Regions from separate parts of the Leuconostoc carnosum genome, predicted to be linked through region 3. Evidence: predicted binding sites of a transcription regulator. Region 3 holds the regulator's gene; each other region holds the start of a gene.
What was found. Region 3 encodes HrcA, which represses chaperone genes, less so after heat shock. Its sites were predicted from a motif close to TTAGCACTCNNNNNNNNNGAGTGCTAA; they were not measured.
Positions count from the first base shown of each region.

Region 1: the regulator HrcA is predicted to act here: its motif matches at 3,835-3,861, upstream of FGL89_RS08600 (protein YkzS).
Region 2: the regulator HrcA is predicted to act here: its motif matches at 5,554-5,580, upstream of FGL89_RS02110 (DNA-binding protein).

Region 1 covers NZ_CP042374.1:506,720-514,736, reverse strand. The annotation lists gene FGL89_RS02425 (adenylosuccinate synthase) at 1-1,054, shown strand, start outside; gene FGL89_RS02420 (YiiX/YebB-like N1pC/P60 family cysteine hydrolase) at 1,092-1,604, shown strand; gene FGL89_RS02415 (ATP-dependent Clp protease ATP-binding subunit) at 1,633-3,699, opposite strand; gene FGL89_RS08600 (protein YkzS) at 3,896-4,069, shown strand; gene FGL89_RS02410 (rod shape-determining protein) at 4,167-5,174, shown strand; gene mreC (rod shape-determining protein MreC) at 5,251-6,108, shown strand; gene mreD (rod shape-determining protein MreD) at 6,109-6,636, shown strand; T-box leader at 6,679-6,902, shown strand; gene FGL89_RS02395 (amino acid ABC transporter permease) at 7,087-7,728, shown strand; gene FGL89_RS02390 (amino acid ABC transporter ATP-binding protein) at 7,732-8,017, shown strand, end outside.
Region 2 covers NZ_CP042374.1:451,672-459,688, reverse strand. The annotation lists gene FGL89_RS02150 (PH domain-containing protein) at 1-415, shown strand, start outside; gene rpsP (30S ribosomal protein S16) at 504-917, shown strand; gene FGL89_RS02140 (hypothetical protein) at 1,155-1,334, shown strand; gene FGL89_RS08710 (HTH domain-containing protein) at 1,604-1,945, shown strand; gene FGL89_RS02135 (BglG family transcription antiterminator) at 1,997-2,992, shown strand; gene FGL89_RS02130 (PTS sugar transporter subunit IIA) at 2,985-3,359, shown strand; gene FGL89_RS02125 (PTS sugar transporter subunit IIA) at 3,352-3,801, shown strand; gene FGL89_RS02120 (PTS galactitol transporter subunit IIC) at 3,816-5,141, shown strand; gene FGL89_RS02115 (PTS sugar transporter subunit IIB) at 5,159-5,443, shown strand; gene FGL89_RS02110 (DNA-binding protein) at 5,621-7,411, shown strand; gene FGL89_RS02105 (methylated-DNA--[protein]-cysteine S-methyltransferase) at 7,482-7,973, shown strand; gene rimM (ribosome maturation factor RimM) at 7,986-8,017, shown strand, end outside.
Region 3 covers NZ_CP042374.1:316,795-324,811, forward strand. The annotation lists gene FGL89_RS01500 (inositol monophosphatase family protein) at 1-771, opposite strand, end outside; gene FGL89_RS01505 (UPF0223 family protein) at 768-1,040, opposite strand; gene def (peptide deformylase) at 1,099-1,680, shown strand; gene FGL89_RS01515 (DnaJ C-terminal domain-containing protein) at 1,838-2,746, opposite strand; gene dnaK (molecular chaperone DnaK) at 2,825-4,669, opposite strand; gene grpE (nucleotide exchange factor GrpE) at 4,771-5,310, opposite strand; gene hrcA (heat-inducible transcriptional repressor HrcA) at 5,352-6,380, opposite strand; gene ribF (riboflavin biosynthesis protein RibF) at 6,512-7,459, opposite strand; gene truB (tRNA pseudouridine(55) synthase TruB) at 7,462-8,017, opposite strand, start outside.

The sequences.
Region 1 (8,017 bases), 190 kb from region 3:
AGCACTACTAGCCGAAATCACTGAGGTTGAATCCAAGGGGATTTCAATTGATAATTTGCGTATATCCAACCGTGCACACGTGATCTTGCCGTACCACATTGCCCTTGATAAAGCAGCAGAATCATCATCAAATAATCGTATTGGGACAACCAAAAAAGGTATTGGACCAGCTTACACGGATAAAATTTCACGTGTTGGCATTCGTATGGCTGATTTGATTGATCCAGAAGTATTTGCTAAATTACTAAAAGAATATTTACCTTTTAAAAATGCGCAATTAACAAAATTATATGGCGAAGAAGCCTTGAATTATGATGATATATTCAACACCTATGTTGAATATGGGCGTCAACTGGCACCGTATGTTACTGATACATCATATTTGCTTGGTCAATTAATGGGTGATAAGAAACGAGTTGTTTTCGAAGGTGCTCAAGGTATTATGTTGGATGTTGATCATGGAACCTATCCTTACGTTACCAGCTCAAATCCAACTGCTGGTGGTGTCATGAATGGCGCAGGTGTGGGACCTAAACAGATTCAGGATGTTGTTGGTGTCATTAAAGCTTATACATCACGTGTTGGTGAGGGGCCTTTCCCAACAGAATTACATGATGATATTGCGGACCACATTCGCGAAGTTGGTCATGAATACGGTGTTGTGACGAAGCGCCCACGTCGTATTGGCTGGTTAGATGCTGTGGCTTTACGCCATGCTGTACAAGTTTCTGGGTTGACTAAGTTAGCTATTAATTCACTGGATGTTTTGTCTGGTTTGAAAGAATTAAAGATTGCAACATCATATACTTATAAAGGTGAAGAAATACATCATTTTCCAGCATCTGATACATGGTTTGAAGGTTTAGACATTAATTGTGAAACTTTACCTGGTTGGGATGAAGATATTACAGGTGTACAAACTTTTGAAGCATTACCAGTAAATGCTCAAAATTATCTTAAGCGTATTTCAGAATTATTGTCAGTCGACTTACTAAGTTTTGCTGTGGGACCAAAACCCGAAGAAACACATTTATTAAGCGAAGTTTGGGAATGATATTTGTTAATAGGGATTGTTTAAAGTGAGTAGTAATATGAAAATAAAGGCTGCAGACTTACTATTTGTTCGCAATCAACATGATGATTTGGATGAAGCGATTGCTGCAGCAACTGGTGATTACATTCATGTTGGCATTGCGCTAGACAATTATTCTGTTATTCATGCAAGTGGTCGTTATGGTGTTGTGATACAATCTTTAACTGAATTTATAGAAAATTCTGGACATGCTGACATCTATCGTCCAATGACCAACCAAGTTGATCGTGTGATTTCTCAAGTACAAGCATTTGAAGGATTACCGTATAATTTTTCATTTTATCCAGATGGTCCGGGGCTTTATTGTTCTCAATTAGTAGCTCTAGCTTTTAAGGGTGTGATTACATTTAATGAACAACCCATGCAGTTTGGTGATGGGCAACATGATATATCAGATTTTTGGTTAAACTATTATTTCAAATTAGGGCTTGCTGTACCTTTAAATCAACCTGGTACAAATCCTACTGATATGTCACATTCTGATCAATTAGAATATATTGGTCGAATATAAAAAAGCACGTTCTTAGAACGTGCTTTTTTTAAGCTTTAACATAGTCATTTTCAGAAATAACAATGTCGCCGGTTTCGGTATTCACATCTGCAAATAGTGTTGTACTTTCAGGGTGTGCGAGATAGTGGTCAGCCAAAGTATCGGCAATTTTATCTTGTAATACACGACGTAATGGTCGGGCACCAAGAGCGGGATTATAACCAAGTGCAGCTAATTTGATTTTAGCAGCATCACTGACGGTGACGTTTAAATTATTATCGGCCAAATTAGCATTCATATCAGCCAACATTAAATCAACAATTGTTAAGAGATGTTCTTGAGATAGCTGTTGAAATTCAATAATATCGTCGAAACGATTGAGAAATTCAGGTCGGAAATAGTTTTCTAGGCGTTGTAATAATCGACTTTTGGGGTCAGCTTGATTGAAACCTACTGGTGTGTTACCGGTATCTGTTGAACCAGCATTGGATGTCATAATAATTACTGTATCCTTAAAGCTGACAATATGACCTTGAGCATCTGTTAAACGACCATCATCCAAGATCTGTAAAAACATATTCATGACATCTGGATGTGCCTTTTCAATTTCATCAATCAAGACTAATGAATAAGGATGACGGCGAACTTGCTCAGTTAATTGACCGGCTTCTTCATAGCCAATGTAACCAGCTGGGGCACCAATCATTTTAGAAACAGAATGCTTTTCCATGTATTCTGACATGTCAAATCGAATTAAGGCATCTTTGCTACCAAACATTTCTTTAGCAAGTTGTTTAGCTAGCTCAGTTTTACCGACACCGGTTGGGCCGACAAATAAAAACGAACCTATTGGTCGACCTGATTTTGTTAAACCAATGCGATTTCGGCGAATAGCCTTGCTGACTGTTTGAACAGCTGAATCTTGACCAATCACATGTTTTGATAACTGTTTATCGAGATCTTGTAATTGGTTGACTTCATTTTCTTTCAAATCTCCAACTGGAATATCAGTTTTGTCTTCGATGATTTTCAGAATATCTTTTTCAGTGACGGGTTGTGGTTTAAACATTTCAGGATGAGCTTCAACTTGTGCTTTTTGAGACTCAAGTTGGTTTGTTTGATCCCGCCAGTAGCTGGCTTTTTCGAAATCTTCTTTATCGATGGCTTCTTGCTTTAACTGCTCAGCATTATCAATCTTAGTTTGAATAGATTTAGGATCAGCGATTGTCATTGTTAGGTTTTTACGTGAGCCGGCTTCATCAATCAAATCAATCGCCTTATCAGGTAAAAATCTTTCAGGAATGTAGCGATCAGAAAGTTCAACAGCGGATTGAATAGCGTCTTCTGTGAAGACGACGTGATGATAGTTTTCGTATCGCTTTTGGATACCTTTTAAAATCGTAACGGTTTCTTTCTTAGAAGGCTCTTCCACTTGTACAGGTTGAAAACGCCGTGCAATAGCACCGTCTTTTTCAATTTTACGGTACTCGTTGAGTGTTGTAGCACCAATAAGTTGGAATTCGCCTCGAGCCAATGCTGGTTTTAAGATATTACCGGCATCCATACCACCTTCCGCATTCCCGGCACCCATGATTTCATGAACTTCGTCAATGAATAGAATGACAGTATCATTGCTGCTAACTTCTTTCATCAATTGGCGCATACGTGCTTCGAATTGACCACGCATTGAAGTACCTTGCACGAGCGCTGACATATCTAAACGAATGACGTCTTTTGATTGTAACTTTTCTGGGACTTTATTGGCAACAATTGCTTGGGCCAAGCCTTCAACAACGGCTGTTTTACCAACACCAGGTTCTCCGATTAAGACAGGATTATTTTTGGTGCGGCGATTAAGAATTTCAATTGTCCGTGCGACTTCTTTATCACGTCCAATCACTGGATCAAGCTTACCTTCACGCGCCTGTTGTGTTAGGTTAATACCATACTCTTCCAAAAATGTTGGCCGTTTATTATTTTTGTTTTTGTTATTTTTTTGCTGTGGTCCAGTGGTATTTTGACCACCATTTTGTGCGTCTTGCATTTGTTCATTCATTGCGCGCATCATGTCATCAAAATTAATATTGTTAAAGCCAAAGGGGTCTTGTGCTGCCATAATTATCAGTAGTTTTTGTAGTGGTTAAATCATGTTGAAGATCGATATATTAGAGTGATTTAACACTACAAGAACATTTCCTTTCTATATATTATGTATTAATTATAACAGTTCAACATTAAATTGCAATTAAAGTTAGCACTCTGATAGTTTGAGTGCTAACTTTAATTATTGTATACTAGAAGTGAGGTGTATTATGGATTATAAACAACTATTAAATGATTTGCGTGATGGTAAAATTGATGAGATTAACATGACGCCAGAGGCATTTCCGGAATTTCAAAAAGTTTGGCGGGAATTTCCATCACAGAATCGTATTCGTGGTATAGCGGGTAAGCAGGGTCAAGTCAAGTATGTTCGTGTAAATTAATTAGTCAAAAAATGTGTTTCTATGCTACAATACTATCAGTTAAACATAAAATAAAATTGCGCATATTTTACATTCTAAGTATAAAAGGGGCAGCATTGTGGCATTTTCATTTGGACAACGTAACGTCGGTATCGATCTTGGTACGGCCAGTACATATGTATATATAGAGGGACGTGGTATCGTATTGCGTGAACCATCTGTAGTTGCACGTAATACAGAGACAAACGAAGTTGTAGCCGTTGGTTCTGAAGCAAAAGATATGTTGGGTCGCACACCAGCTAGTATTGCTGCAATTCGTCCAATGCGTGACGGTGTGATTGCCGACTATGATACAACAGTAGCAATGATCCGATACTACCTACAAAAAGCACTTGGTGGGCGTATTGGAAAACCATATGTGACAATTGGTGTACCATCAGGTGTCACAGCGGTTGAACGTCGTGCAGTTATTGATGCGGCTCGTGTTGCAGGTGCACGCGATGCGTATGTGATTGAAGAACCTTTTGCTGCAGCTGTTGGTGCAGGGCTACCAGTGATGGATCCAACAGGATCAATGGTTGTTGATATGGGTGGTGGAACGACTGATGTGGCCACTATTTCATTGGGTGGTATTGTGTCTAGTCGATCAATACGTATTGCTGGTGATAAACTAGATGAATCAATTGCTAATTTTGTACGTAATAAGTACAATGTGACAATTGGTGAACCAACTGCTAGTCGATTGAAGGTCGAGATTGGCGCTGCTTCTTTGGAATTAGCTAGAACTTTGCCAAATGCTTCCGTGCGCGGACGTGACCTGTTGACTGGTTTGCCAAAAACAATTGATGTGACTGCCGAAGATGTGGCAACTGCTATTCAGGAACCAGTTCAAGAAATTGTTGCTGCAATAAGAGAAACGTTGGAATCAACACAACCAGAATTAGCTGCTGATGTAATTGATCATGGTATGGTCTTAACAGGTGGTGGTGCATTACTTCGTGATATGGATAAAATTATTCAAGAAGCAACTAAAGTACCTGTTTTGATTGCTAATGAACCATTAGATGCCGTTGCAATTGGTACTGGTGAAGCACTAAAATCAATTGATGTTATGCGTCAAAACTAAATATAAGATGAGCTTAATTGAACACTAGCGTGGCGCTTGCGCTACGCTTTTATTTTTAAAACAAGGGGACAACAAAATGCGTAAAATATTTTCATCACGCACCGTTGTAACAATTATTATTGCCGTCATTGTGATTGTAGGGTTAATTGCGGGATCGAACTGGTGGGCGAAAAGAACGAATACACCACCATTTATACAACGCTTTGGTAATGATTTAGCTGGTGGCGTAAGCCGAGTGATTGCTATGCCGACAAATGCTGTTGGACGAACAGCTAATAGTATCGGGAATTTATTGGATACTTTTTCGGAAAATCGTGATTTGAAATCAAAAATTGATGAGTATGCGCAAAACAAAGTACGTTTGCAAACTATTGAAGAAGAAAATGCGTCACTTAAAAAGCAACTTAAGTTACAAGCAACGTTAACTGATTACAAAACAGTTTCTGCTGTGACGATTAGTCGTTCACCAACAACATGGCAATCACAGCTAGTTATTAATAAAGGATTAAATTCTGGGCTGAAAAAAGGCATGCCAGTGCTAGCTGGAGCAGGAATTATTGGTCGTATTAGTGAAGTAAATACCACGAACGCTAAAGTGGCTTTGATTTCTGATACGAGTGAAGAAGCTAATCGTTTTGCTATTACGATTAAAGGTGACGATGGCGATGTTAATGGTATTGTGACTAATTTTAATAGGGAAAAAAATCAGTTGATCATGGGCCAAGTTACCTCTGATAACAAAATTAAAAAGGGTGATTTGGTAAAAACTTCGGGTCTAGGTGGCATCATTCCAGCAGGCATATTTGTAGGAACAGTTACTAGCGTGACGAAAGATGATTATGGTCTATCTAAGCAAATCAATATTGAACCAGCAGCAGACTTAGGTAATATTACAACAGTTGTTGTTGCGGTATCAGAGATTGGAGCGCAATAGATGGCATTTTGGCAGTTAACACGCTTACGTGTTGTATATCCAATTGTATTATTGTTTTTATTATTTGTTGATGGTAGTTTAATGTCTGGAATGGGTGGTATATTTACTGCGTTTCCATGGCATATACTACCTGTATTAACCCTAGGATGGTTATTTTACGCTGTACAATTTGATGCTGAAACAGATATGCCATTCTGGTTATATGTCATCTTAATTGGCGTGCTGTTTGATATGTATTATACTGGTATTTTTGGGACATATACATTAGCATTTGTTAGTTCAGTGGCTGTCATGATGCAGCTTCATAAAGTATTAGATGAGCGCCTATTAAGTGGATTATTTATGTTTTTAGTTGGTCTGATTGTTTATCTGTTGGTCACTTATGTGGCAGGTTTTATTACAGGTGTATCAAGTGTTGGTTTAACGGCATTTATGTTATTTGAAGTGATGCCGACGGTTATTTTAAACGTAATGATTGCCGCAGTCGGTTATTATCCTGTTTGGTCGCTATTTCAATTTTTGAGATAGTTCTTGACAAATAACTTGAAAAGAATATAATAAGAAATATATTAAAAAACGTTGAGTAGAAGAGTAGGTTAATGTATCCTTCAGAGAGTTTGTGGTTAGTGCGAGCAAACGGTTATATTAAACGAAACACATCTGCGAGTGTGTGATTGAATTGAGTAGGTCATATCGGGAATGCCCGTTACCGCATACAGTCTTTTGACTGACTGAGATGTAACTAGTGATAGTTATATAATCAAGAGGTGGCACCGCGGAAAAACGCCCTCTAAATACGACTGTATTTAGAGGGCGTTTTCTTATTTTGGGTGGAAAGACTGACAGAGTGGTTTTGTGTGAGCAAAATCAAAATCTGAGGTGGTATCACGCTCAAGCGTCCTCTTGTAATTAATTTTGCAGGAGGATTTTTTTAATCAAAAAAATGAAATTAATGTTGTCAGTTAGAAGGAGATAAAGATGAATTATTTGATGGAAATATTGCCAAGCTTATTAGCCGGCTTGAAAATGACACTAGGTGTATTTTTCCTAACCATTATTGGCTCGGTGCCCTTAGGAATTATTGTTTCATTAGGCATGAAGTCACCTTATTTTACGATTCGTTGGATTATTAATGGCTATATTTGGATTATGCGTGGAACGCCACTATTATTACAGCTGATTTTCGTTTATTATGGTTTGGGTATGATAGGCATCACGTTTCCAAGATTTGAAGCAGCAGTGATTGCTTTTATTATTAACTATGCCGCTTATTTAGCAGAAATTTTCCGTGGTGGACTACAGTCAATGCCACGTGGACAATATGATGCTGCAAAAGTGCTTGGTTTTAATAAATTTCAAACTTTTTTCAAGATTATCCTGCCACAGGTGATTAAAATTATTGTGCCATCGTTTGGAAATGAAGTGATTAATTTAGTTAAAGATACGTCATTAGTCTATGTAATTGGCTTAGGAGATATTCTGCGTGCGGGAAACATTGCAGCGAGTCGTGATGTGACATTATTACCATATTTGTTGGTTGGCTTGATTTATTTACTCATGACAGCAATTGTCACAGTGGCATTGCGCCGTAGCGAAAAACGTTTAAATATTTGGAGATAAGCTATGTTAGAAATTAAAAAATTAACCAAAAAATATGATACGAATACAATTTTTAGAGATTTGAATTTAACGGTTAACGATGGCGAGGTGTTAAGCATTGTTGGCCCATCAGGTATTGGTAAAACAACCTTAATTAAAATTTTAGCCGGGTTAGAAACAGCTAATTCTGGTCATATTATGCTTAATGGTGATGAGCTGCCAGTAGACGGCACACGCTTTGATGCTAAAGTTGGTTTGATTTTTCAAGACTTTAACCTTTTTCCGCAATATACTGTGATAGAAAATATTA
Region 2 (8,017 bases), 130 kb from region 3:
TTTTTGGTTAGATATCTTCATTGCCAGCTTGATTTGGATCACTTATTATATCACTAAGTGGACAATTCATTTTCATTTGACCTATGATCTACCATTGTTAATTATTTGTACGATTTTATTAATTGGTTACTCACTGTTAGCTAGTTGGTGGCAAATGATGGATCAACGCATACAAGTTGACGGTCAGTACTTGATTGTACAATTATCATCAAATTTCACAAAGCACACTTATTATATGCCACGTGAAAAAATTCAAAGTATTGCAACATCGCGTAGTATGTTGTTAATCAACAAGCACATAACACATTTACATATTACAGTGCGTGATGGTGATAGTGCGCGAAGGTTAACATTGCGCTATTTACAAGAACCTTTAGTTAAAAAAATCAATAGCTGGATTGTCGATGTCAAGTAAAACCCCTTGACATCAAATGCTGTTCGTGGCATAATAAGAGAGTAATATAAGTGTAAAAAGCACATAAGAAATATGGAGGACATATAATATGTCAGTAAAAATTCGTTTGAAGCGTATGGGTGCTAAGAAGCGTCCTTTCTACCGTGTCGTTATCGCTGATTCACGTTCACCACGTGATGGTCGTTTTATTGAAACTGTTGGAACATACAACCCAATTACACAACCTGCTGAAATCAATTTGGATGAAGCAAAGATTTTGTCATGGTTGAGCAATGGTGCACAACCATCAGATACTGTACGTAACTTGTTGACACATACTGGTATTTTAGCAAAGTATGCTGCATCAAAGGCAGGTAAGAAGCCAGCATCAGCAAAGACTGCTACTTCATCTGCAAAGCCAACAGAAAAGAACACAGTTGCCGAAATCAAGGCATACTTGGATGCTAATGGTACAACTTATGCATCATCAGCTAAGAAGGCTGATTTGTTGGCATTGGTATAATTAAGTGAGAAAGTAATTGCCATAATTATTATGGTGGTTACTTTTTTTACTGTTGTTAGAGTAGTTTCATCAATCAATTTTATTTTATCCAGTATTAGATAGGTGACATATTATTAATACTACTGCTTAATATTTTACTGTCGGTAATTAATATCGGTCTGAATAATTTCCTATCTGGTTTAGATGGTGCCATTCAGTATAGTTAGGTGCTATACTTGGCGTATGTTATTCATTGATATGGGTGGTTCAATAACCAAAGAGAGCTATGTATTAGGGACAGGCACTTTGGTTGAAATAGATTCACTTGGTGGAACAGTGATAAAAGGTGCGATTATGTCTGATACAGTATATTTAGCACATGCTCTTCTAAGTTTTATAACTGCACCAGTTCTGTCAGGTGTTGTTAGGTTGGCTTGACATTAAACTGTTAGTATCATATGGAGCTATTTTCATTATTGAAATGACAAATTCGCCATTGTTTTAAATATTCTTTATAATAATTTTAGGGTAATTGTTTTATGGTTTCTTTAAAAAAATCAAAAAACCTAATCAGTCCATGTGCTGATTAGGTTTTTTTGATGTCTTATTTTGCTTTTTTGAATAAATGTCTAAAGCAATGGACATATTAAAGTGTAAGCGGTAACAATAGTGACGTATACTATATTTATAGAGATGGAGGTGAAAAAATGAGCATGTTAGAAAATCGTGTGTTAATGTTTTTGGGAAAACAAGTTGATTTTGTAACTGCACAAGAAATTTCAGAAACATTAGGATCTTCAACAAAAACAGTTTATCGATTGATTAGTAAATTAAATACAACCGAGAAAGTAATTCAATCTCAACGGGGACGAGGCTATCGCTTAGTTAAAAAAGTAGCCCTTCTAACAGAAGAGCAACAAGAGGCACAAAAATCAATAAATCTAGCAATTACAATTTTGACACAATTCCCAAAAGCCGTGAATCGTTGGGAATTAACTGATCAATTTTATGTATCTGATTCTACATTATCACGGTATTTATCATTTTGAAATACTAAATTACTGCAGTTTAGAATACAATTACAGCGATCGGATGGACAGGTGCGAGCTGTTGGTACAGAGGTACAATTACGAAAAGCGCTGAATTATTTTTTATTAGAAGAAACAAGAACAGGAAAAGTTTTAGATAATATTAGTGATATTTTTCCAAATGTATCTGATAATGATCGTCAATTTATAAGCGCGCAAATGGTACTTATTGAAACTGAATTATCTGTTCAAATTTTAGATCCGTACACGATTAATATTTTCTCACATCTGTATATTTTAATTCAGAGTGTACGTCAAAAACGGTATGAGGAACAATTAAATTTAACCAGTTTAACGCAATATGATGAAAAACTAACGGTTGTTGCAAGAAAAATCATTGATAATTTAGGTCACTATCTTAATGATTCCATTCACTCACAAGAAGTTGAAAATTTATTAGTCTACCTTGTAGGATTACGATACAACAAAAATTTAGATGATAGCAAAGATGACGAAGCGCATCGATTAGTGAGTTTCATCATTCAAAATATATCGCTTGGGAAACACGTCAATCGTAACAATTTAATAAAAGGATTATTAGGACACGTGAGACCTATGATTCATCGCATTACGGCGAATATATCAATCATTAATCCTCTGCTAAACGATATTAAATTTAATTATGAAGATGCTTTTAATAATATAAAAGGAATAACACAAAAATCGTCCTATATTATTTCAGATGATGAAGTGGGATTTCTAACACTGTACGTTGTCCGTGCTATAGAAGATGCTACAAACTATAAACGTGTACTAATTATGTGTTCAACAGGAGTTGGAACAGCACAACTATTGCAGACAAAGGTTAGACATTCATTTCCTGATTTTGATATTGTAGATGTTATATCATCGAAAACATACCAAAAGGATTTAAAAAAATATCAAGATATTGATTTAGTGATTTCTACTGTTCAGGTACCTTATCAGACGGTGTCACCAATTATTCAAGTTAGTGCTTTGTTTAATGAAGGTGATAAAAGACGCGTGAAGGATTTAGCTTATGGATAGATATATTTTTGAAACAATGAGTGAGCAAAAATCTATATCACAGTTAGTGGCAAAACATTTTAATTTAGTGCAACATGTGGTTGAACAGGCAATAATTCAACGTAATCAATTAGGGAGTGTGCAAATTGCTCCTGATATTGATTTACCACATGTGGTCTTGCCGAATCTATCTTACCAGGGCATTTTGTTATTACGAAGCTGGGATAAATTACATTTAATAATGATTATCGATAACCAATATCCATCGAAAAATATTATAACTGTACTTAATTTTTTTCTTAGCGATACTGGTTTAAAAAAATTGAGAACAATAATAACCCAACAAGATTTAACTTATATAATAAAAGAGGTATTAAAACATGCTTGATGATAAAGTAATAGTACTAGATTCTGAAGCTCAGAATAGAACAGAAGCACTTAAACTGTTAGCAAAAAAATTTGTTGATCATAAGATTGTCCAGACGTCTTTTATAGAAGCAGTGTTAAAACGAGAAGAAAGTTTTCCAACTGGATTGGCAACTGAAATTATTGGTGTCGCAATACCGCATACTGATGTGCAACATGTTATACGTTCACAAATTGGTGTCATGAGATTAAAGTCACCTGTGAATTTTTTCCAAATGGGTGACGGGAAAGACGTACCAGTTAAGATTATATTTATGCTAGCGTTAACGAAACCACATGAGCAGTTAGAGATGTTACAAAAACTAATTGGCCTTATTCAAAATAAAAAACTTTTAATTAAAATTTTGAATACTAACAGTATTGAGAATGTTATTTCAATTTTGGAAACAGCAGGTATTGAGTAAGAAAGGACATTATAATGGGGATTATTAGATGGTTATTGAACGCAGGTCCAACCGTATTTTTACCAATGTTATTATTCGTATTTGGATTATTTTTACGAATTAAAGTAGGGAAAGCATTTAAAGCAGCTTTAATGGTTGGTATTGGTTTTACGGGTTTAAATCTAGTTATTGAATTATTGACTGATAATTTAGGTCCGGCAGCTCAGTCGATGGTCCGGAATTTTGGGCTAACACTTGGCTCGATTGATGTTGGATGGCCAGCAGCATCGGCGATTTCATACGGCACAACATTAGGAAGTTTGGCCATTCCAATTGGTGTTGCTTTAAATGTTATTTTGTTAGTTATAGGGCTAACTAAAACCTTAAACGTCGATCTATGGAATTACTGGCATATTGCATTTACTGGGTCGTTAGTGTATGCAGCGACAAATAACTTTGCTTTGGGCTTGGCAACAATGATAGTTCATGCGATGTGGATTTATTTCTTAGCTGATTTGGCAGCACCTACGATTCAAAAACACTATGGGTTAGAAGGTATTTCTTTTCCTCAAGGTGCTTCTGCACCTGGATTTGTGATCGCATTACCTATTAATTGGGTTTTGGATCGAATTCCAGGTATTAAAAATATTCATTGGACACCAGAAACCATACAAAAACGATTAGGTGTTTTTGGCGATTCAGCAGTTATGGGCCTTATTATTGGGTTGATTATCGGATCATTAGCACAGTATGATATTACTAAGATTTTGAATTTAGGTATTACCACATCTGCTGTTTTAATTTTAATGCCGCGTATGGTAGCTTTATTGATGGAAGGACTATCACCAATTTCTGAAGCAGCCAATCAGTTAGTACAGAAAAAATTTCCTGGACGTGACTTGTACATCGGTATGGATTCTGCCTTGGCTGTTGGACAGGAAGCAGTGTTATCTGCTTCATTAATTTTAGTACCATTATCGCTATTGATTGCTGTTATTTTGCCAGGGAACACAGTGTTACCCTTTGGAGATTTAGCAACAATACCATTTATGATTGCAGTTATGGCTGCAGTATTCGGTGGAAATGTTTTTAGAATTGTGATTGGTGGCATAATAGATATTGCTATCTCATTATGGATTGCGTCTTGGATTGCACCATTGCTAACAATTGCTGCTAAATCAGCTCATTTCTCAATGAACGGCGCGTCTTCCATCTCAGTGTTGTCAGATGGAGGTGCTTGGACAACACTGCTAATTGTTGGGTTAGGTAAATTATTAAGCTGGGGTGGTATCACGGTTGCTGGCATGATTGTTCTTGCTTTGATGATTTGGTTGAATAAATTTCATACGAAACGTATATAAAAAGGAGTAATAAAATGATAAAGTCACTGATGGTAGTGTGTGGTACAGGAATTGCAACATCAACAATTGCTACAGGGAAAATTAAAGAGTTTCTAACCTCAGAAGGTAAAGTTAACGAAGTTAAATTTTTACAATCAAAAATTTCTGATGAGGTTAGCGCTATTCGAAACGGCGATTATGATATCGTAGTTTCAACGACAATGGTGCCACATGAAATTCAAGATAAGGTTATTAATGGTGTTGCTTTATTAACAGGTGTGGGCACACAGAAAGTTTTTGATCAAATTAAAGCAGCACTTTAATTTTTGGTCTACGCTTTCTTCAAAAAGTATCAGATTATAAAACCTAATTGGGAAACATGCCAATTAGGTTTTTTGATTATCTACATAATGATGACTGTTTACTATCTTTGTTATCATTGTTACTTTATAATTGATAATGATAGATATGCTATTTTACGCACTGTTAAGGAGAATTTTATGTTATTAGATTTTATCAACGTGACATTAGTGTTTAGTATTGGTATGTTACTGGCTAATGTTATCGCTGTTGCATTAAATAGGCGCTGGTTATGGTTTATTACTACGACTATTATTGAGTTCGTTGTTATTTATTTGGCACTTTATATTCAATTACCCCCTAAAAACTTAACGACATTATTAAATGTTAATATTTTCTTGGCAGTTGCTGCGGCAATTGTTAACTTTTTAGGTAATGCTGGGTTGTCAGCGATTGACAAGATACGCGAATTTAGTGGAAATAATAAACATGCTAATACGGTCAATATATCACCGAAACAAACAAGCTTTTTGAAGCGCTATGTATGGGTATTATTAATTCCAATCGTACTTTGGATTATTGTTGGTGGGACGTCGTTCGTCACACGCATTACCAGTATTAATAATGTATACGATTCCATTCCAACACAAAAGAAGCGGTCAGCAGAATTACTGACATCAGCTAAAGAAATGCCGATTGCTTTAGCGCCAGAAACCGCTAAACGTAAGATGCAACAAAAGTTCAGTGTCATTCCTAATTCTAATATGTATGAACTGGATGGTATCACGGCTCAAACAATCAATGGGCAGTACGTTTACGTTGCAACGGTTGAATTTAATGGATTCTTCAAGTGGCTTAAAAATAGATCTGTGCCAGGATATTTCATGATTAGCGCCACAGATGTCAATGCACAACCAAAATTTGTTAAAGAACCTTTGAAATATAGCCCATCGGCTTATCTTAATGATGATGCCGCACGTAAGATATATGCAGCCGCACCTACATATGCTAGTACGGGTCGTATGAATTTAGAAATCGATGATAATGGGACACCATACTATGTTCAAACTTTGTACCGCGAGTACGGTGTTTCTGGTCGCATGAAGTTCAATGAATTTAAAACAGCGGTGCTGAATGCCCAAACGGGTGATGTTAATGTTTATGATGCGCAAAAAGCGCCAAAGTTTATTGATGCACCAATTACAAGTGCTGCTGCTAATCAAATGAATGAGTTCTATGGTCGTTATCAAAAGGGTTGGTGGAACCAGACAGCCTTTGGTGCCAAGCGTGATGTGAAGGTACCAACAGATAATGGTGTCTATGCTGCGGGTCAAATTACGCCTTTGATCGATTCAAAGGGGAATTTAGTCTATTTCACTGATTTTACATCGGGGAATAATGATCAGGACTCTGCTTTAGGTTATTCATTGGTGGATGCTAAAACAGGACAATTGACGTATTATCGGGATACACGCTCAGGCTTAATGGATTCTGATGGTGCAATTAGTATTGCGGACAAAATCTATCCAGAAAAGAAATGGCAAGCAAAAATGCCGATCTTGTATAACATTGATGGCACACCAACTTGGGTCATATCTTTGCTAGATAGTAAAGGTATCTTTAAGAAGTATGTCTATATCAATGCAATTGATAATGATATTGTTATTGATGGTGATAATGCACAGGAAGCACTAGATGATTATCGTAATGATTTGGCTGAATCAAAGTCCAATAATCGATCAACTGATACTAAACTGGCAAAATCAATTTCGGGTAAGGTATCACGTGTAGCTTTGGTCAATGATGGTAAAACAACCATTGTGAACTTCATGTTAGAGAATCAAGCAACGGTATTCCGTATAGACGCTGATAGCGCGCCAACAACTGTCTTTTTGAAGGTAGGCGACAACGTTAGATTTAAAGCTAATATGTTGGATAAAGCTAAAGTAGCAACGATTGAAGATATCGATATTGATAGCTTGAAAAAATAATATTTTAAACGACGACTGATGATGTGGTCGTTTTTTTATTGTTATTAATTACTTATGATAAACTAAAGGTATGATTATTTATGAGACAATAACTTTTTTAGGTGGACAATTGACGTTGTTTAAACAAGATGATGCCTTGGTTTTTGTGAGCTTAGCAGACGATGGTGATGGTGTTGCTGATTTTAAAAGTTTTTATCCAACAGTTGATGTGATAGCAGATAACGTGCCAGAAGTAGCATTGTTTAAGCACTACGCAGCAGGTGAAGCCATCGACTGGCGACAATTAAAAATTAATTATCTCTCAGGCACCAAATTTCAGCGAGAGGTATGGCAAGCAATGCATAATATGATACCTCACGAATATTTGACTTACGCAGAATTAGCGCAACGTGCTAACCATCCAACGGCAATTCGTGCGGTTGCTAGTGCTATTGGGAAGAATCCGCTGACAATTATCAATGCTTGCCATCGTATTTTACCCAAAAGTGGGGGTATTGGCCAATATCGCTATGGTTCGCACATAAAAGCAGAATTATTGGCGTTAGATAGGGTTAAAATCTGATATAATAACACTATGACAAATACAGATAATTTATTTAAAGTTGG
Region 3 (8,017 bases):
CGCTAAAATATCACGATGCGCACGATTTGTAGCCACTAATACTATGTTTGATGATAACATATCTAATGGTTGTCCGTCAATATCTGAAACGGATAAACCTAATGTTTTTGCTAAAACTTGACCAGCAGCAAAATCCCATGGCATCATTTTAGACGAATAGCCGACAGCTTGACCTCTAATCACACGAATGAAGGACGGTCCAGCAGCACCTATCACGCGATAACCTAAAGCTGCCTTCGCAATATGATCGTACCCAAACATACCGTAAAGTAGCCGAGCGCCACTGAGTAATACGATGCCTTGAGCAAGCGATTCATCCATAGGAGGCGTTAATCGTAATTGATTAGCAAAAACACCAATTTCCGGTCCACCATGATACACTGTATTATTGACAACATCTAAAATCCACCCTAAAACTGGCTGATTATCAATATACAAGGCAATCATAATTGCAAATTCTTCACGTTCTTTCACAAAATTCATTGTGCCATCAATCGGGTCAACAAACCAAACATGCCCTTTCATATCGCGTTGCTGATCACCAAAACCTTCTTCACTCACAATGTGTGCCTCTGAATCATAAGCACGAATTTTTTGATTAATCAACTTTTCATTGGCACGATCCACATTTGTGACTAAATCACGGACGTCACTTTTTGTTCCAACAGTTAATTCATCTTGCATAGCAGCAATTGTTTTTGTTCGTAATTCTTCAAGCCATAATAATACTGTCTGATCAATGTCTTGAATTTCAAATCGGCGTAAAGTCATCCGCGTACCTTATCTTTTGTTGTTTGTTGGGCGAGTTTCATCGTTTGATAAATACTATGCCCCGTTTGCCGCTCAAAATTTTTATCAAATTGTTTCTGCTCACTTTTTGAAACAATGACATCACGAAAAGCCTTATAACGTGACATTAGTGTTGCTTTTGAAACACCAGTTTCATACACGTTAAGTACACTATCTACAAAATTTGAGATTGTTACTATATCTTCAGTGGTCCAATTGCCATCAATTGGTAATGTATAATTTTCATTCATACTTCTATTTTAACATGTTGTTTAGTTTGATATACTAATAAATGAGGTGAAAAAAAACATGACAATTAGATTTACAATGGACAAGATAACACGCGATGGGGATCCTGTGTTACGTCAAATAGCAACAGAAGTTAAATTCCCACTAAGTGACGAATATGCACAACTAGCCAAAGATATGATGACTTATCTTGTTGTTTCGCAAGATGACCAAAAAAATGAAAAATACGGTTTACGCCCTGGTGTTGGACTTGCTGCCCCACAAGTCGGTTATTCATTAAAAATGAGTTCAGTCTTAATCCCGGCATTAGATCCACACGAGCACGATGAAGAAACCCCCTATTTTAAAGGTACTATTTTCAATCCTGTCATTATTTCAGAATCAGTGAAAAGAAGTGCGTTGGAAGTCGGTGAAGGTTGCTTATCCGTTGATGAAGATATCCCTGGATTTGTTCCCCGCGCCAATCGTATTACAGTCCGCTACCAAGATGAAAGTGGTGACACACATACCATTAAGTTAAAGGATTACCCAGCTATTGTGTTTCAACATGAAATCGATCATCTGCATGGCCACTTATACTATGACCATATTGATTTAAAAGCCCCTTGGCAAGTCAATGATGATACAAAATATATAGATTAACCAAAAAAGCAGTTACCAACTAAGTATCTGCTTTTTATTTAGCATTAATTATAGTTAATTTTTATAATATTGATAGTCTTGACGTTGTGCAAATTGTTATAGACTAAAAATCGGTGTCTCAGGCAACATAAACGCCCAAAAAACCGATTTTCTAACTTTACAATTTATCAAAGAAACTTTTCTTTTTTGTGCCATCAGTTGCTTCTTGGAATGCTTCCAAAGCCTTCTTCTGACCCTTGTTTAACTTAGTTGGTACATCAATTTTGACAATAATATACTGATCACCGTTTCCAGTACCACGTAAGCGAGGTGCTCCCTTGCCACGCAAGCGGAATCGTGTACCAGTTTGTGTTCCAGCTGGTATCTTTAAACTAACATCCCCATGAACTGATTTGACTTGAATTTCATCACCTAATGTAGCGCTGACAAAATCAATCTTCTCTTCTAAGTAAATATCTGCGCCGTCACGTTCAAATCCATCTTTAGATGGTGCAACTTGGAAAACAACAAACAAATCACCACGTGGACCACCGTTAGCACCTTCTTCACCTTGACCAGCAAGACGCATTTGTTGACCAGTTTCAACACCTGCAGGTACGGTAACTTCAATTTCATGAGCACCATCACCACGATTGAACTTGATTGTGTCTTTCTTACCAAAAATAGCTTCTTCAAAGTTTAGACGCATGCGGTACTGTAAATCTTGACCTTTACGCGGACGATTAGGATCAAAACCGCCACCAAACATTTGGCTGAAAATATCACCCAAATCGGAAAAGTCACCAAACCCGCCTTGTTGCCCTTGCTGATAGCCACCAAATCCGCCTTGTCCACCAAAACCACCATTGGCTCCTGCTGGTCCAAATTGGTCATATTGCGCACGCTTCTGTTCTTCACCAAGCGTTTCAAAGGCTTCTTGTACTTCTTTATACTTTTCCTCTGCCCCTGCTTCATGGTTTAAATCGGGATGGTACTTTTTAGATAACTTACGATAAGCTTTTTTAATTTCATCTTGCGTCGCATTCTTATCAACACCAAGACGCTCATAATATTCTGTATTGTTCAATTACCCGCTCCTTTTAAATTATGTACACAAACCGCATTCAGTGGCGTGCGGTTTGTTTAAATAGATTAAACTATTAAATTACTTCTTGTCTTTATCAGGATCAACTTCTTCAAAATCACCATCAACCGTATTATCATCAGCTGACTTAGCTTCACCTTCAGCACCTTCTTGTGGTGCTGCTTGTTGATATAACTTCATAGCTAATTCTTGTGCTACTTTTGCTAATTCATCTGATTTAGCCTTCAAGTCTGCCAAATCAGCATCTTCAGCAACTGCTTCTTCTTTAGCTTTCTTCAAAGCTTCCAAAGCGTCTTGTGTAGGCTTTTTATCGTCATCACCCAACTTGTCGCCAACTTCTTCTAATGTTGCTTCTGTAGAGAAGATCAATTGGTCAGCTTCGTTACGTATATCAACAGCTTCCTTCTTCTTTGCATCAGCTTCTTCATTAGCCTTGGCCTCGTTCATCATTGCTTCGATTTCTTCATCTGACAAACCACCAGCAGCTTGAATGGTAATCTTTTGTTCTTTTTGCGTACCCAAATCTTTAGCAGAAACTGATACAATGCCGTTACGGTCAATGTCAAATGTTACTTCAATTTGTGGTACACCGCGCTTAGCAGCAGGAATATCTGATAATTGGAAACGACCCAAAGTCTTGTTATCAGCAGCCATTGAACGTTCACCTTGAAGCACGTGAATATCTACGGCTGGTTGATTGTCAGCAGCAGTTGAGAATACTTGTGACTTTGAAGTAGGAATTGTTGTGTTACGGTCAATCAATTTAGTGAACACACCACCCATTGTTTCAATACCTAATGACAAAGGTGTTACATCCAAAAGAACAACATCCTTAACATCACCAGTAATCACACCACCTTGTACAGCAGCACCCAAAGCAACAGCTTCATCAGGGTTAATTGAGTGGTTAGGTTCCTTACTTGTCAATTTCTTGACAGATTCTTGAACTGCAGGAATACGTGTTGATCCACCGTTCAAAATCACTTCATCGATGTCTGAGAATGATAAACCAGCATCCTTAAGCGCCTGCAATACAGGTTGTTCAGCTCGCTTAATCAATTCAGCAGTTAATTCATTGAACTTTGCACGTGACAATGATGTTTGTAAATGCAATGGTCCTTGTTCACCTGAAGCAATAAATGGCAAATCAATTTGTGCTTCATTGGCTGAAGACAAAGTCTTCTTTGCTGACTCAGCAGCATCCTTCAAACGTTGCAATGCCAACTTATCATCTTTCAAATCAACACCATTTTCTGATTTGAATTGTTCAGCCAAGAAGTCAATAATCTTATCATCAAAATCGTCACCACCCAAGTGTGTGTCACCATTTGTTGACAAAACTTCAAAGACACCGTCCCCTAATTCAAGTATAGAAACATCAAATGTTCCACCACCTAAATCATAAACCAAGATTTTTTCATCTTTGTCTAACTTGTCCAAACCATATGCCAAAGCAGCAGCGGTTGGTTCGTTAATAATACGTTCTACTTCCAAACCAGCAATCTTACCGGCATCTTTAGTAGCTTGACGTTGTGCATCGTTAAAGTAAGCTGGTACTGTAATAACAGCCTTTTCAACCTTTTCACCTAAATAATCTTCAGCATAACCTTTAATGTATTGCAAAATCATTGCTGAAATTTCTTGTGGTTGGTAATCTTTACCACCAGCACTAACCTTATATCCTGCTTCACCCATGTGTGACTTGATAGAAATAATTGTATCTGGGTTGGTAATCGCTTGTCGTTTAGCCACATCTCCAACTTGGTTTTCGCCATTTTTAAATGACACAACTGATGGTGTTGTACGACCACCATCTGGGTTTGTGATAATCTTTGGTTCGCCACCCTCAAGGACAGCAACTGCTGAGTTCGTTGTTCCTAAATCAATACCGATAATCTTTGACATGAATATATTCTTCCTTTACTTTTTTAATCGAGTTTAAGCTTTTTAAGGTGTAGTGCGTTGCGCTGAATCACCATGATTATTAATGATATGCTGACGTTGATTTACTTTGCTACCGCAACCATTGCAGGACGGAGAACACGATCTTGCAGGATATAACCCTTTTGCAAGACAGAGGCAATAGCATCTGATTCAACTTCATCTGTTTCAACACTTTGAATGGCTTGATGCTTTGTTGGATCAAATGTTTCCCCAACTTGACCTGTTTCAGAAATACCATTATCTGTTAACGCTTGAACCAAAGTTTTAAGTGTCATTTCAACACCAGTTTTAATTTGCTTAGTAACAGCATCGTCTGCTTCGACTTGTAAAGCACGTTCTAAGTTATCTACGGCTGGCAATACTGCAGTAGCCAACTTCTGTCCCTCATATTTACGCATGCTTTGTAACTCACGCGCATTGCGTTGCTGAATATTTTGTATTTCAGCTTGTGAACGGAGTAGCTTGTCTTCTAATTCTGATATTTTTAATGTCAACTCATTAATTTTTTGTTCTTGCGGATCAACGTCTTCTTTTAATGCATCAACGTCTGATTCATTTTCCTCGATGACCACATCTTCATTAACAACTGCTTCATCTTTTATTTCTTCTTGACTTTTATCTGCCACGTAAGTGACCTCCTAATTTATGTATATTCAATCATTTTCTGACTCAATGCTTCACCAAAAGCATCCATAAGCAATGTATGATGCGCATATGGCATGCGAATTGGTCCGAGCAAAGCAATGATCCCCTCACCTTGATTAGGGACGGTAAATGCTCTTGTCATTAAGCTAAACGGTTTGAGTAATGGTTCCCCAATCTCAGAGCCAATTTTTACTGTAACGCGTCGTCCGTAAGTCGGTGAAACTCTGCGTATGCCGGAAGCCGATGTTAAAAACTCTAACAAACGCTTCAAATCTTTCGTTTCGACATCGTCATCACTAAAGTCCAAAACATTCAACCGACCACCAATATGCACATTATCACCAATTGATCGTGCCAGCACATCACCAAACAGTTGTAAAAAAGCTGCAGGTGTTTCAATCACACGACTCATTTGCGTCGGCAGCTCATCTGATTGCATCATTCGTAAAACTTCCAATACAGGCTGCCCTGTCATCTGATCATTAATGTATTTCACCATACCATCTAAAGATGCCACAGCGAGTTCACGTGGTAACTTGAAAGTCTGACTCGTAACTTTACCATCATTGGTCACCAATACCGCGATCAACTGCTGGTTTTCTAATGGCACTAAACGAAAACCTGATACTTTAACCCCGGAACGCTTTGGCTTTAAAATTAAAGCTGTCGCGCCAGTAAAATCAGATAACGTTCTGGCTGATTCATCAAGTAAATCATCAATTTCATGGAAGTTACCGCGAAACGACTGCATGACCATCACAACATCTTGCTGTGTTGCATGACGTGCCAACATTAAATTATCTAAATAGTATCGATAACCTGATCGTGACGGTACACGTCCAGCTGAAGTATGCAGTTTTTTGATAAGCATCTCAGATTCTAATGCTGCCATCTCGTTACGAATGGTTGCCGAACTAACTTTAATATCTAGTTGTTCTTGTAGACTCTTTGACCCAACTGCATGCGCCGTCTGCGTATACTCATAGATGATGGCATTTAAAATCAACTTTTGCCGTGCTGTTAGCATACCATCACCTCCATTTATATTAGCACTCTTTGCATCTAACTGCTAACAGTTATTATGATACACCTTTTTCAAAATAACGCAACCCTTTTTAGCACTCTTTTTATATGAGTGCTAAATAAAAAAGCACTCAATCATTGTTGCGTGCTTTTAAAATATTGACGTGTCGCTATTTCGTCCTGTTTCAGTTGTTCAATTAAACCATCAATGCCAATAAACTTAACTTCACCACGAAGATAATGATGCCAAGCAATCACTACTTCTTCACCATAAATATCTTGTTTAAAATCTAATATATTAATTTCTACAGTAATTGGATGTTCGTCACCGAAAGTAATATTACGTCCGATACTGGCCATACCCATATACCAAGTATCTGAAATTTTTACCTTTACGGCATAGATACCTATGCCAGGTAACCACTCTAATTCAGGCGTTTTGACATTGATAGTGGGGAAACCTAACTCTCTACCACGCGCTTCCCCATGAACTATCAGACCAGTCGTTGTATAAATACGTCCTAATTGTCGGTTAGCTTTATCAACATCATGTTGTTCTAAGGCACAACGAATCATCGTTGAACCAATTTTTTGATTACTGTCAGTAAACTCCGGCACTTGAACCACATCAAATCTCTGCTGAGCATAGTCAGATAAACGATCCATATTAGATATATCTGGATTACCGCCATATAAATGATCAAATCCAGCAACAACAATGATTGGGTTAAGGCGCATCACAACGTCATCTACAAACGTCTGTGGGGATAATTGTGCTAATTGAGATGTAAATTGCATAACATACATAGTATCGACACCAAGTTCCGTAAGCAAAGCTGCTTTTTGAGATAGCGTCGTTAAATAACGTAAGGGTTCAGTCAAAGTTTTAAAGACAACTACTGGATGTGGGTCATATGTCAGTACGGCTAGAGGCACGCCCAATTGATTAGCTGTAGTCTTTGCGCGTTGAATAACAGCCTGATGTCCACGATGAACACCGTCAAAAAAACCCATTGCAACAACTTGTCGAACCGGCTTTTGAAAATTTTTAATTGGATAATGTAATTTAACGATTTTAGTCATTTTTATTCATTCGTAAATACGTAGCGAGAGCGCCACACATTTTGTTCCCTATCATAAGCATATACTGCCTTAAGTTCACCATGATAAACAAGTTGCAAATAATCATTACTAGGTTCCCATTGGCTAATCTTCTGACCATTTTTAACCGCAAACCATTCGTCATCAGACAATGATTTTATTGGCCATGTGAGTATATCTTGAATGGATATAATATGTTGCAATAGTTCTTCACGTGATAATGTTTTTAACGATTCCAAGGTTATAGCGTCTTCTTGAGTAATACCACTGCCCATTGTGCGCGTTAAACTAGTCATTGTCGCCGGAACGCCTATTTTCTTACCAACATCAACAGCAAGCGTACGAATATATGTCCCTTTTGATACAGTAGCTTCAAAGTTAAATAGCTGGCGTTGATCTACATAGATCACATCAGATGTCCGTTTAAAATTATAAATAATGGCATCACGAATTGGCCGATCAACGCTTTCTCCAGCACGTGCATATTCATATAATCGCTTACCATTTACTTTTACCGCTGAAAACATGGGCGGTGTCTGT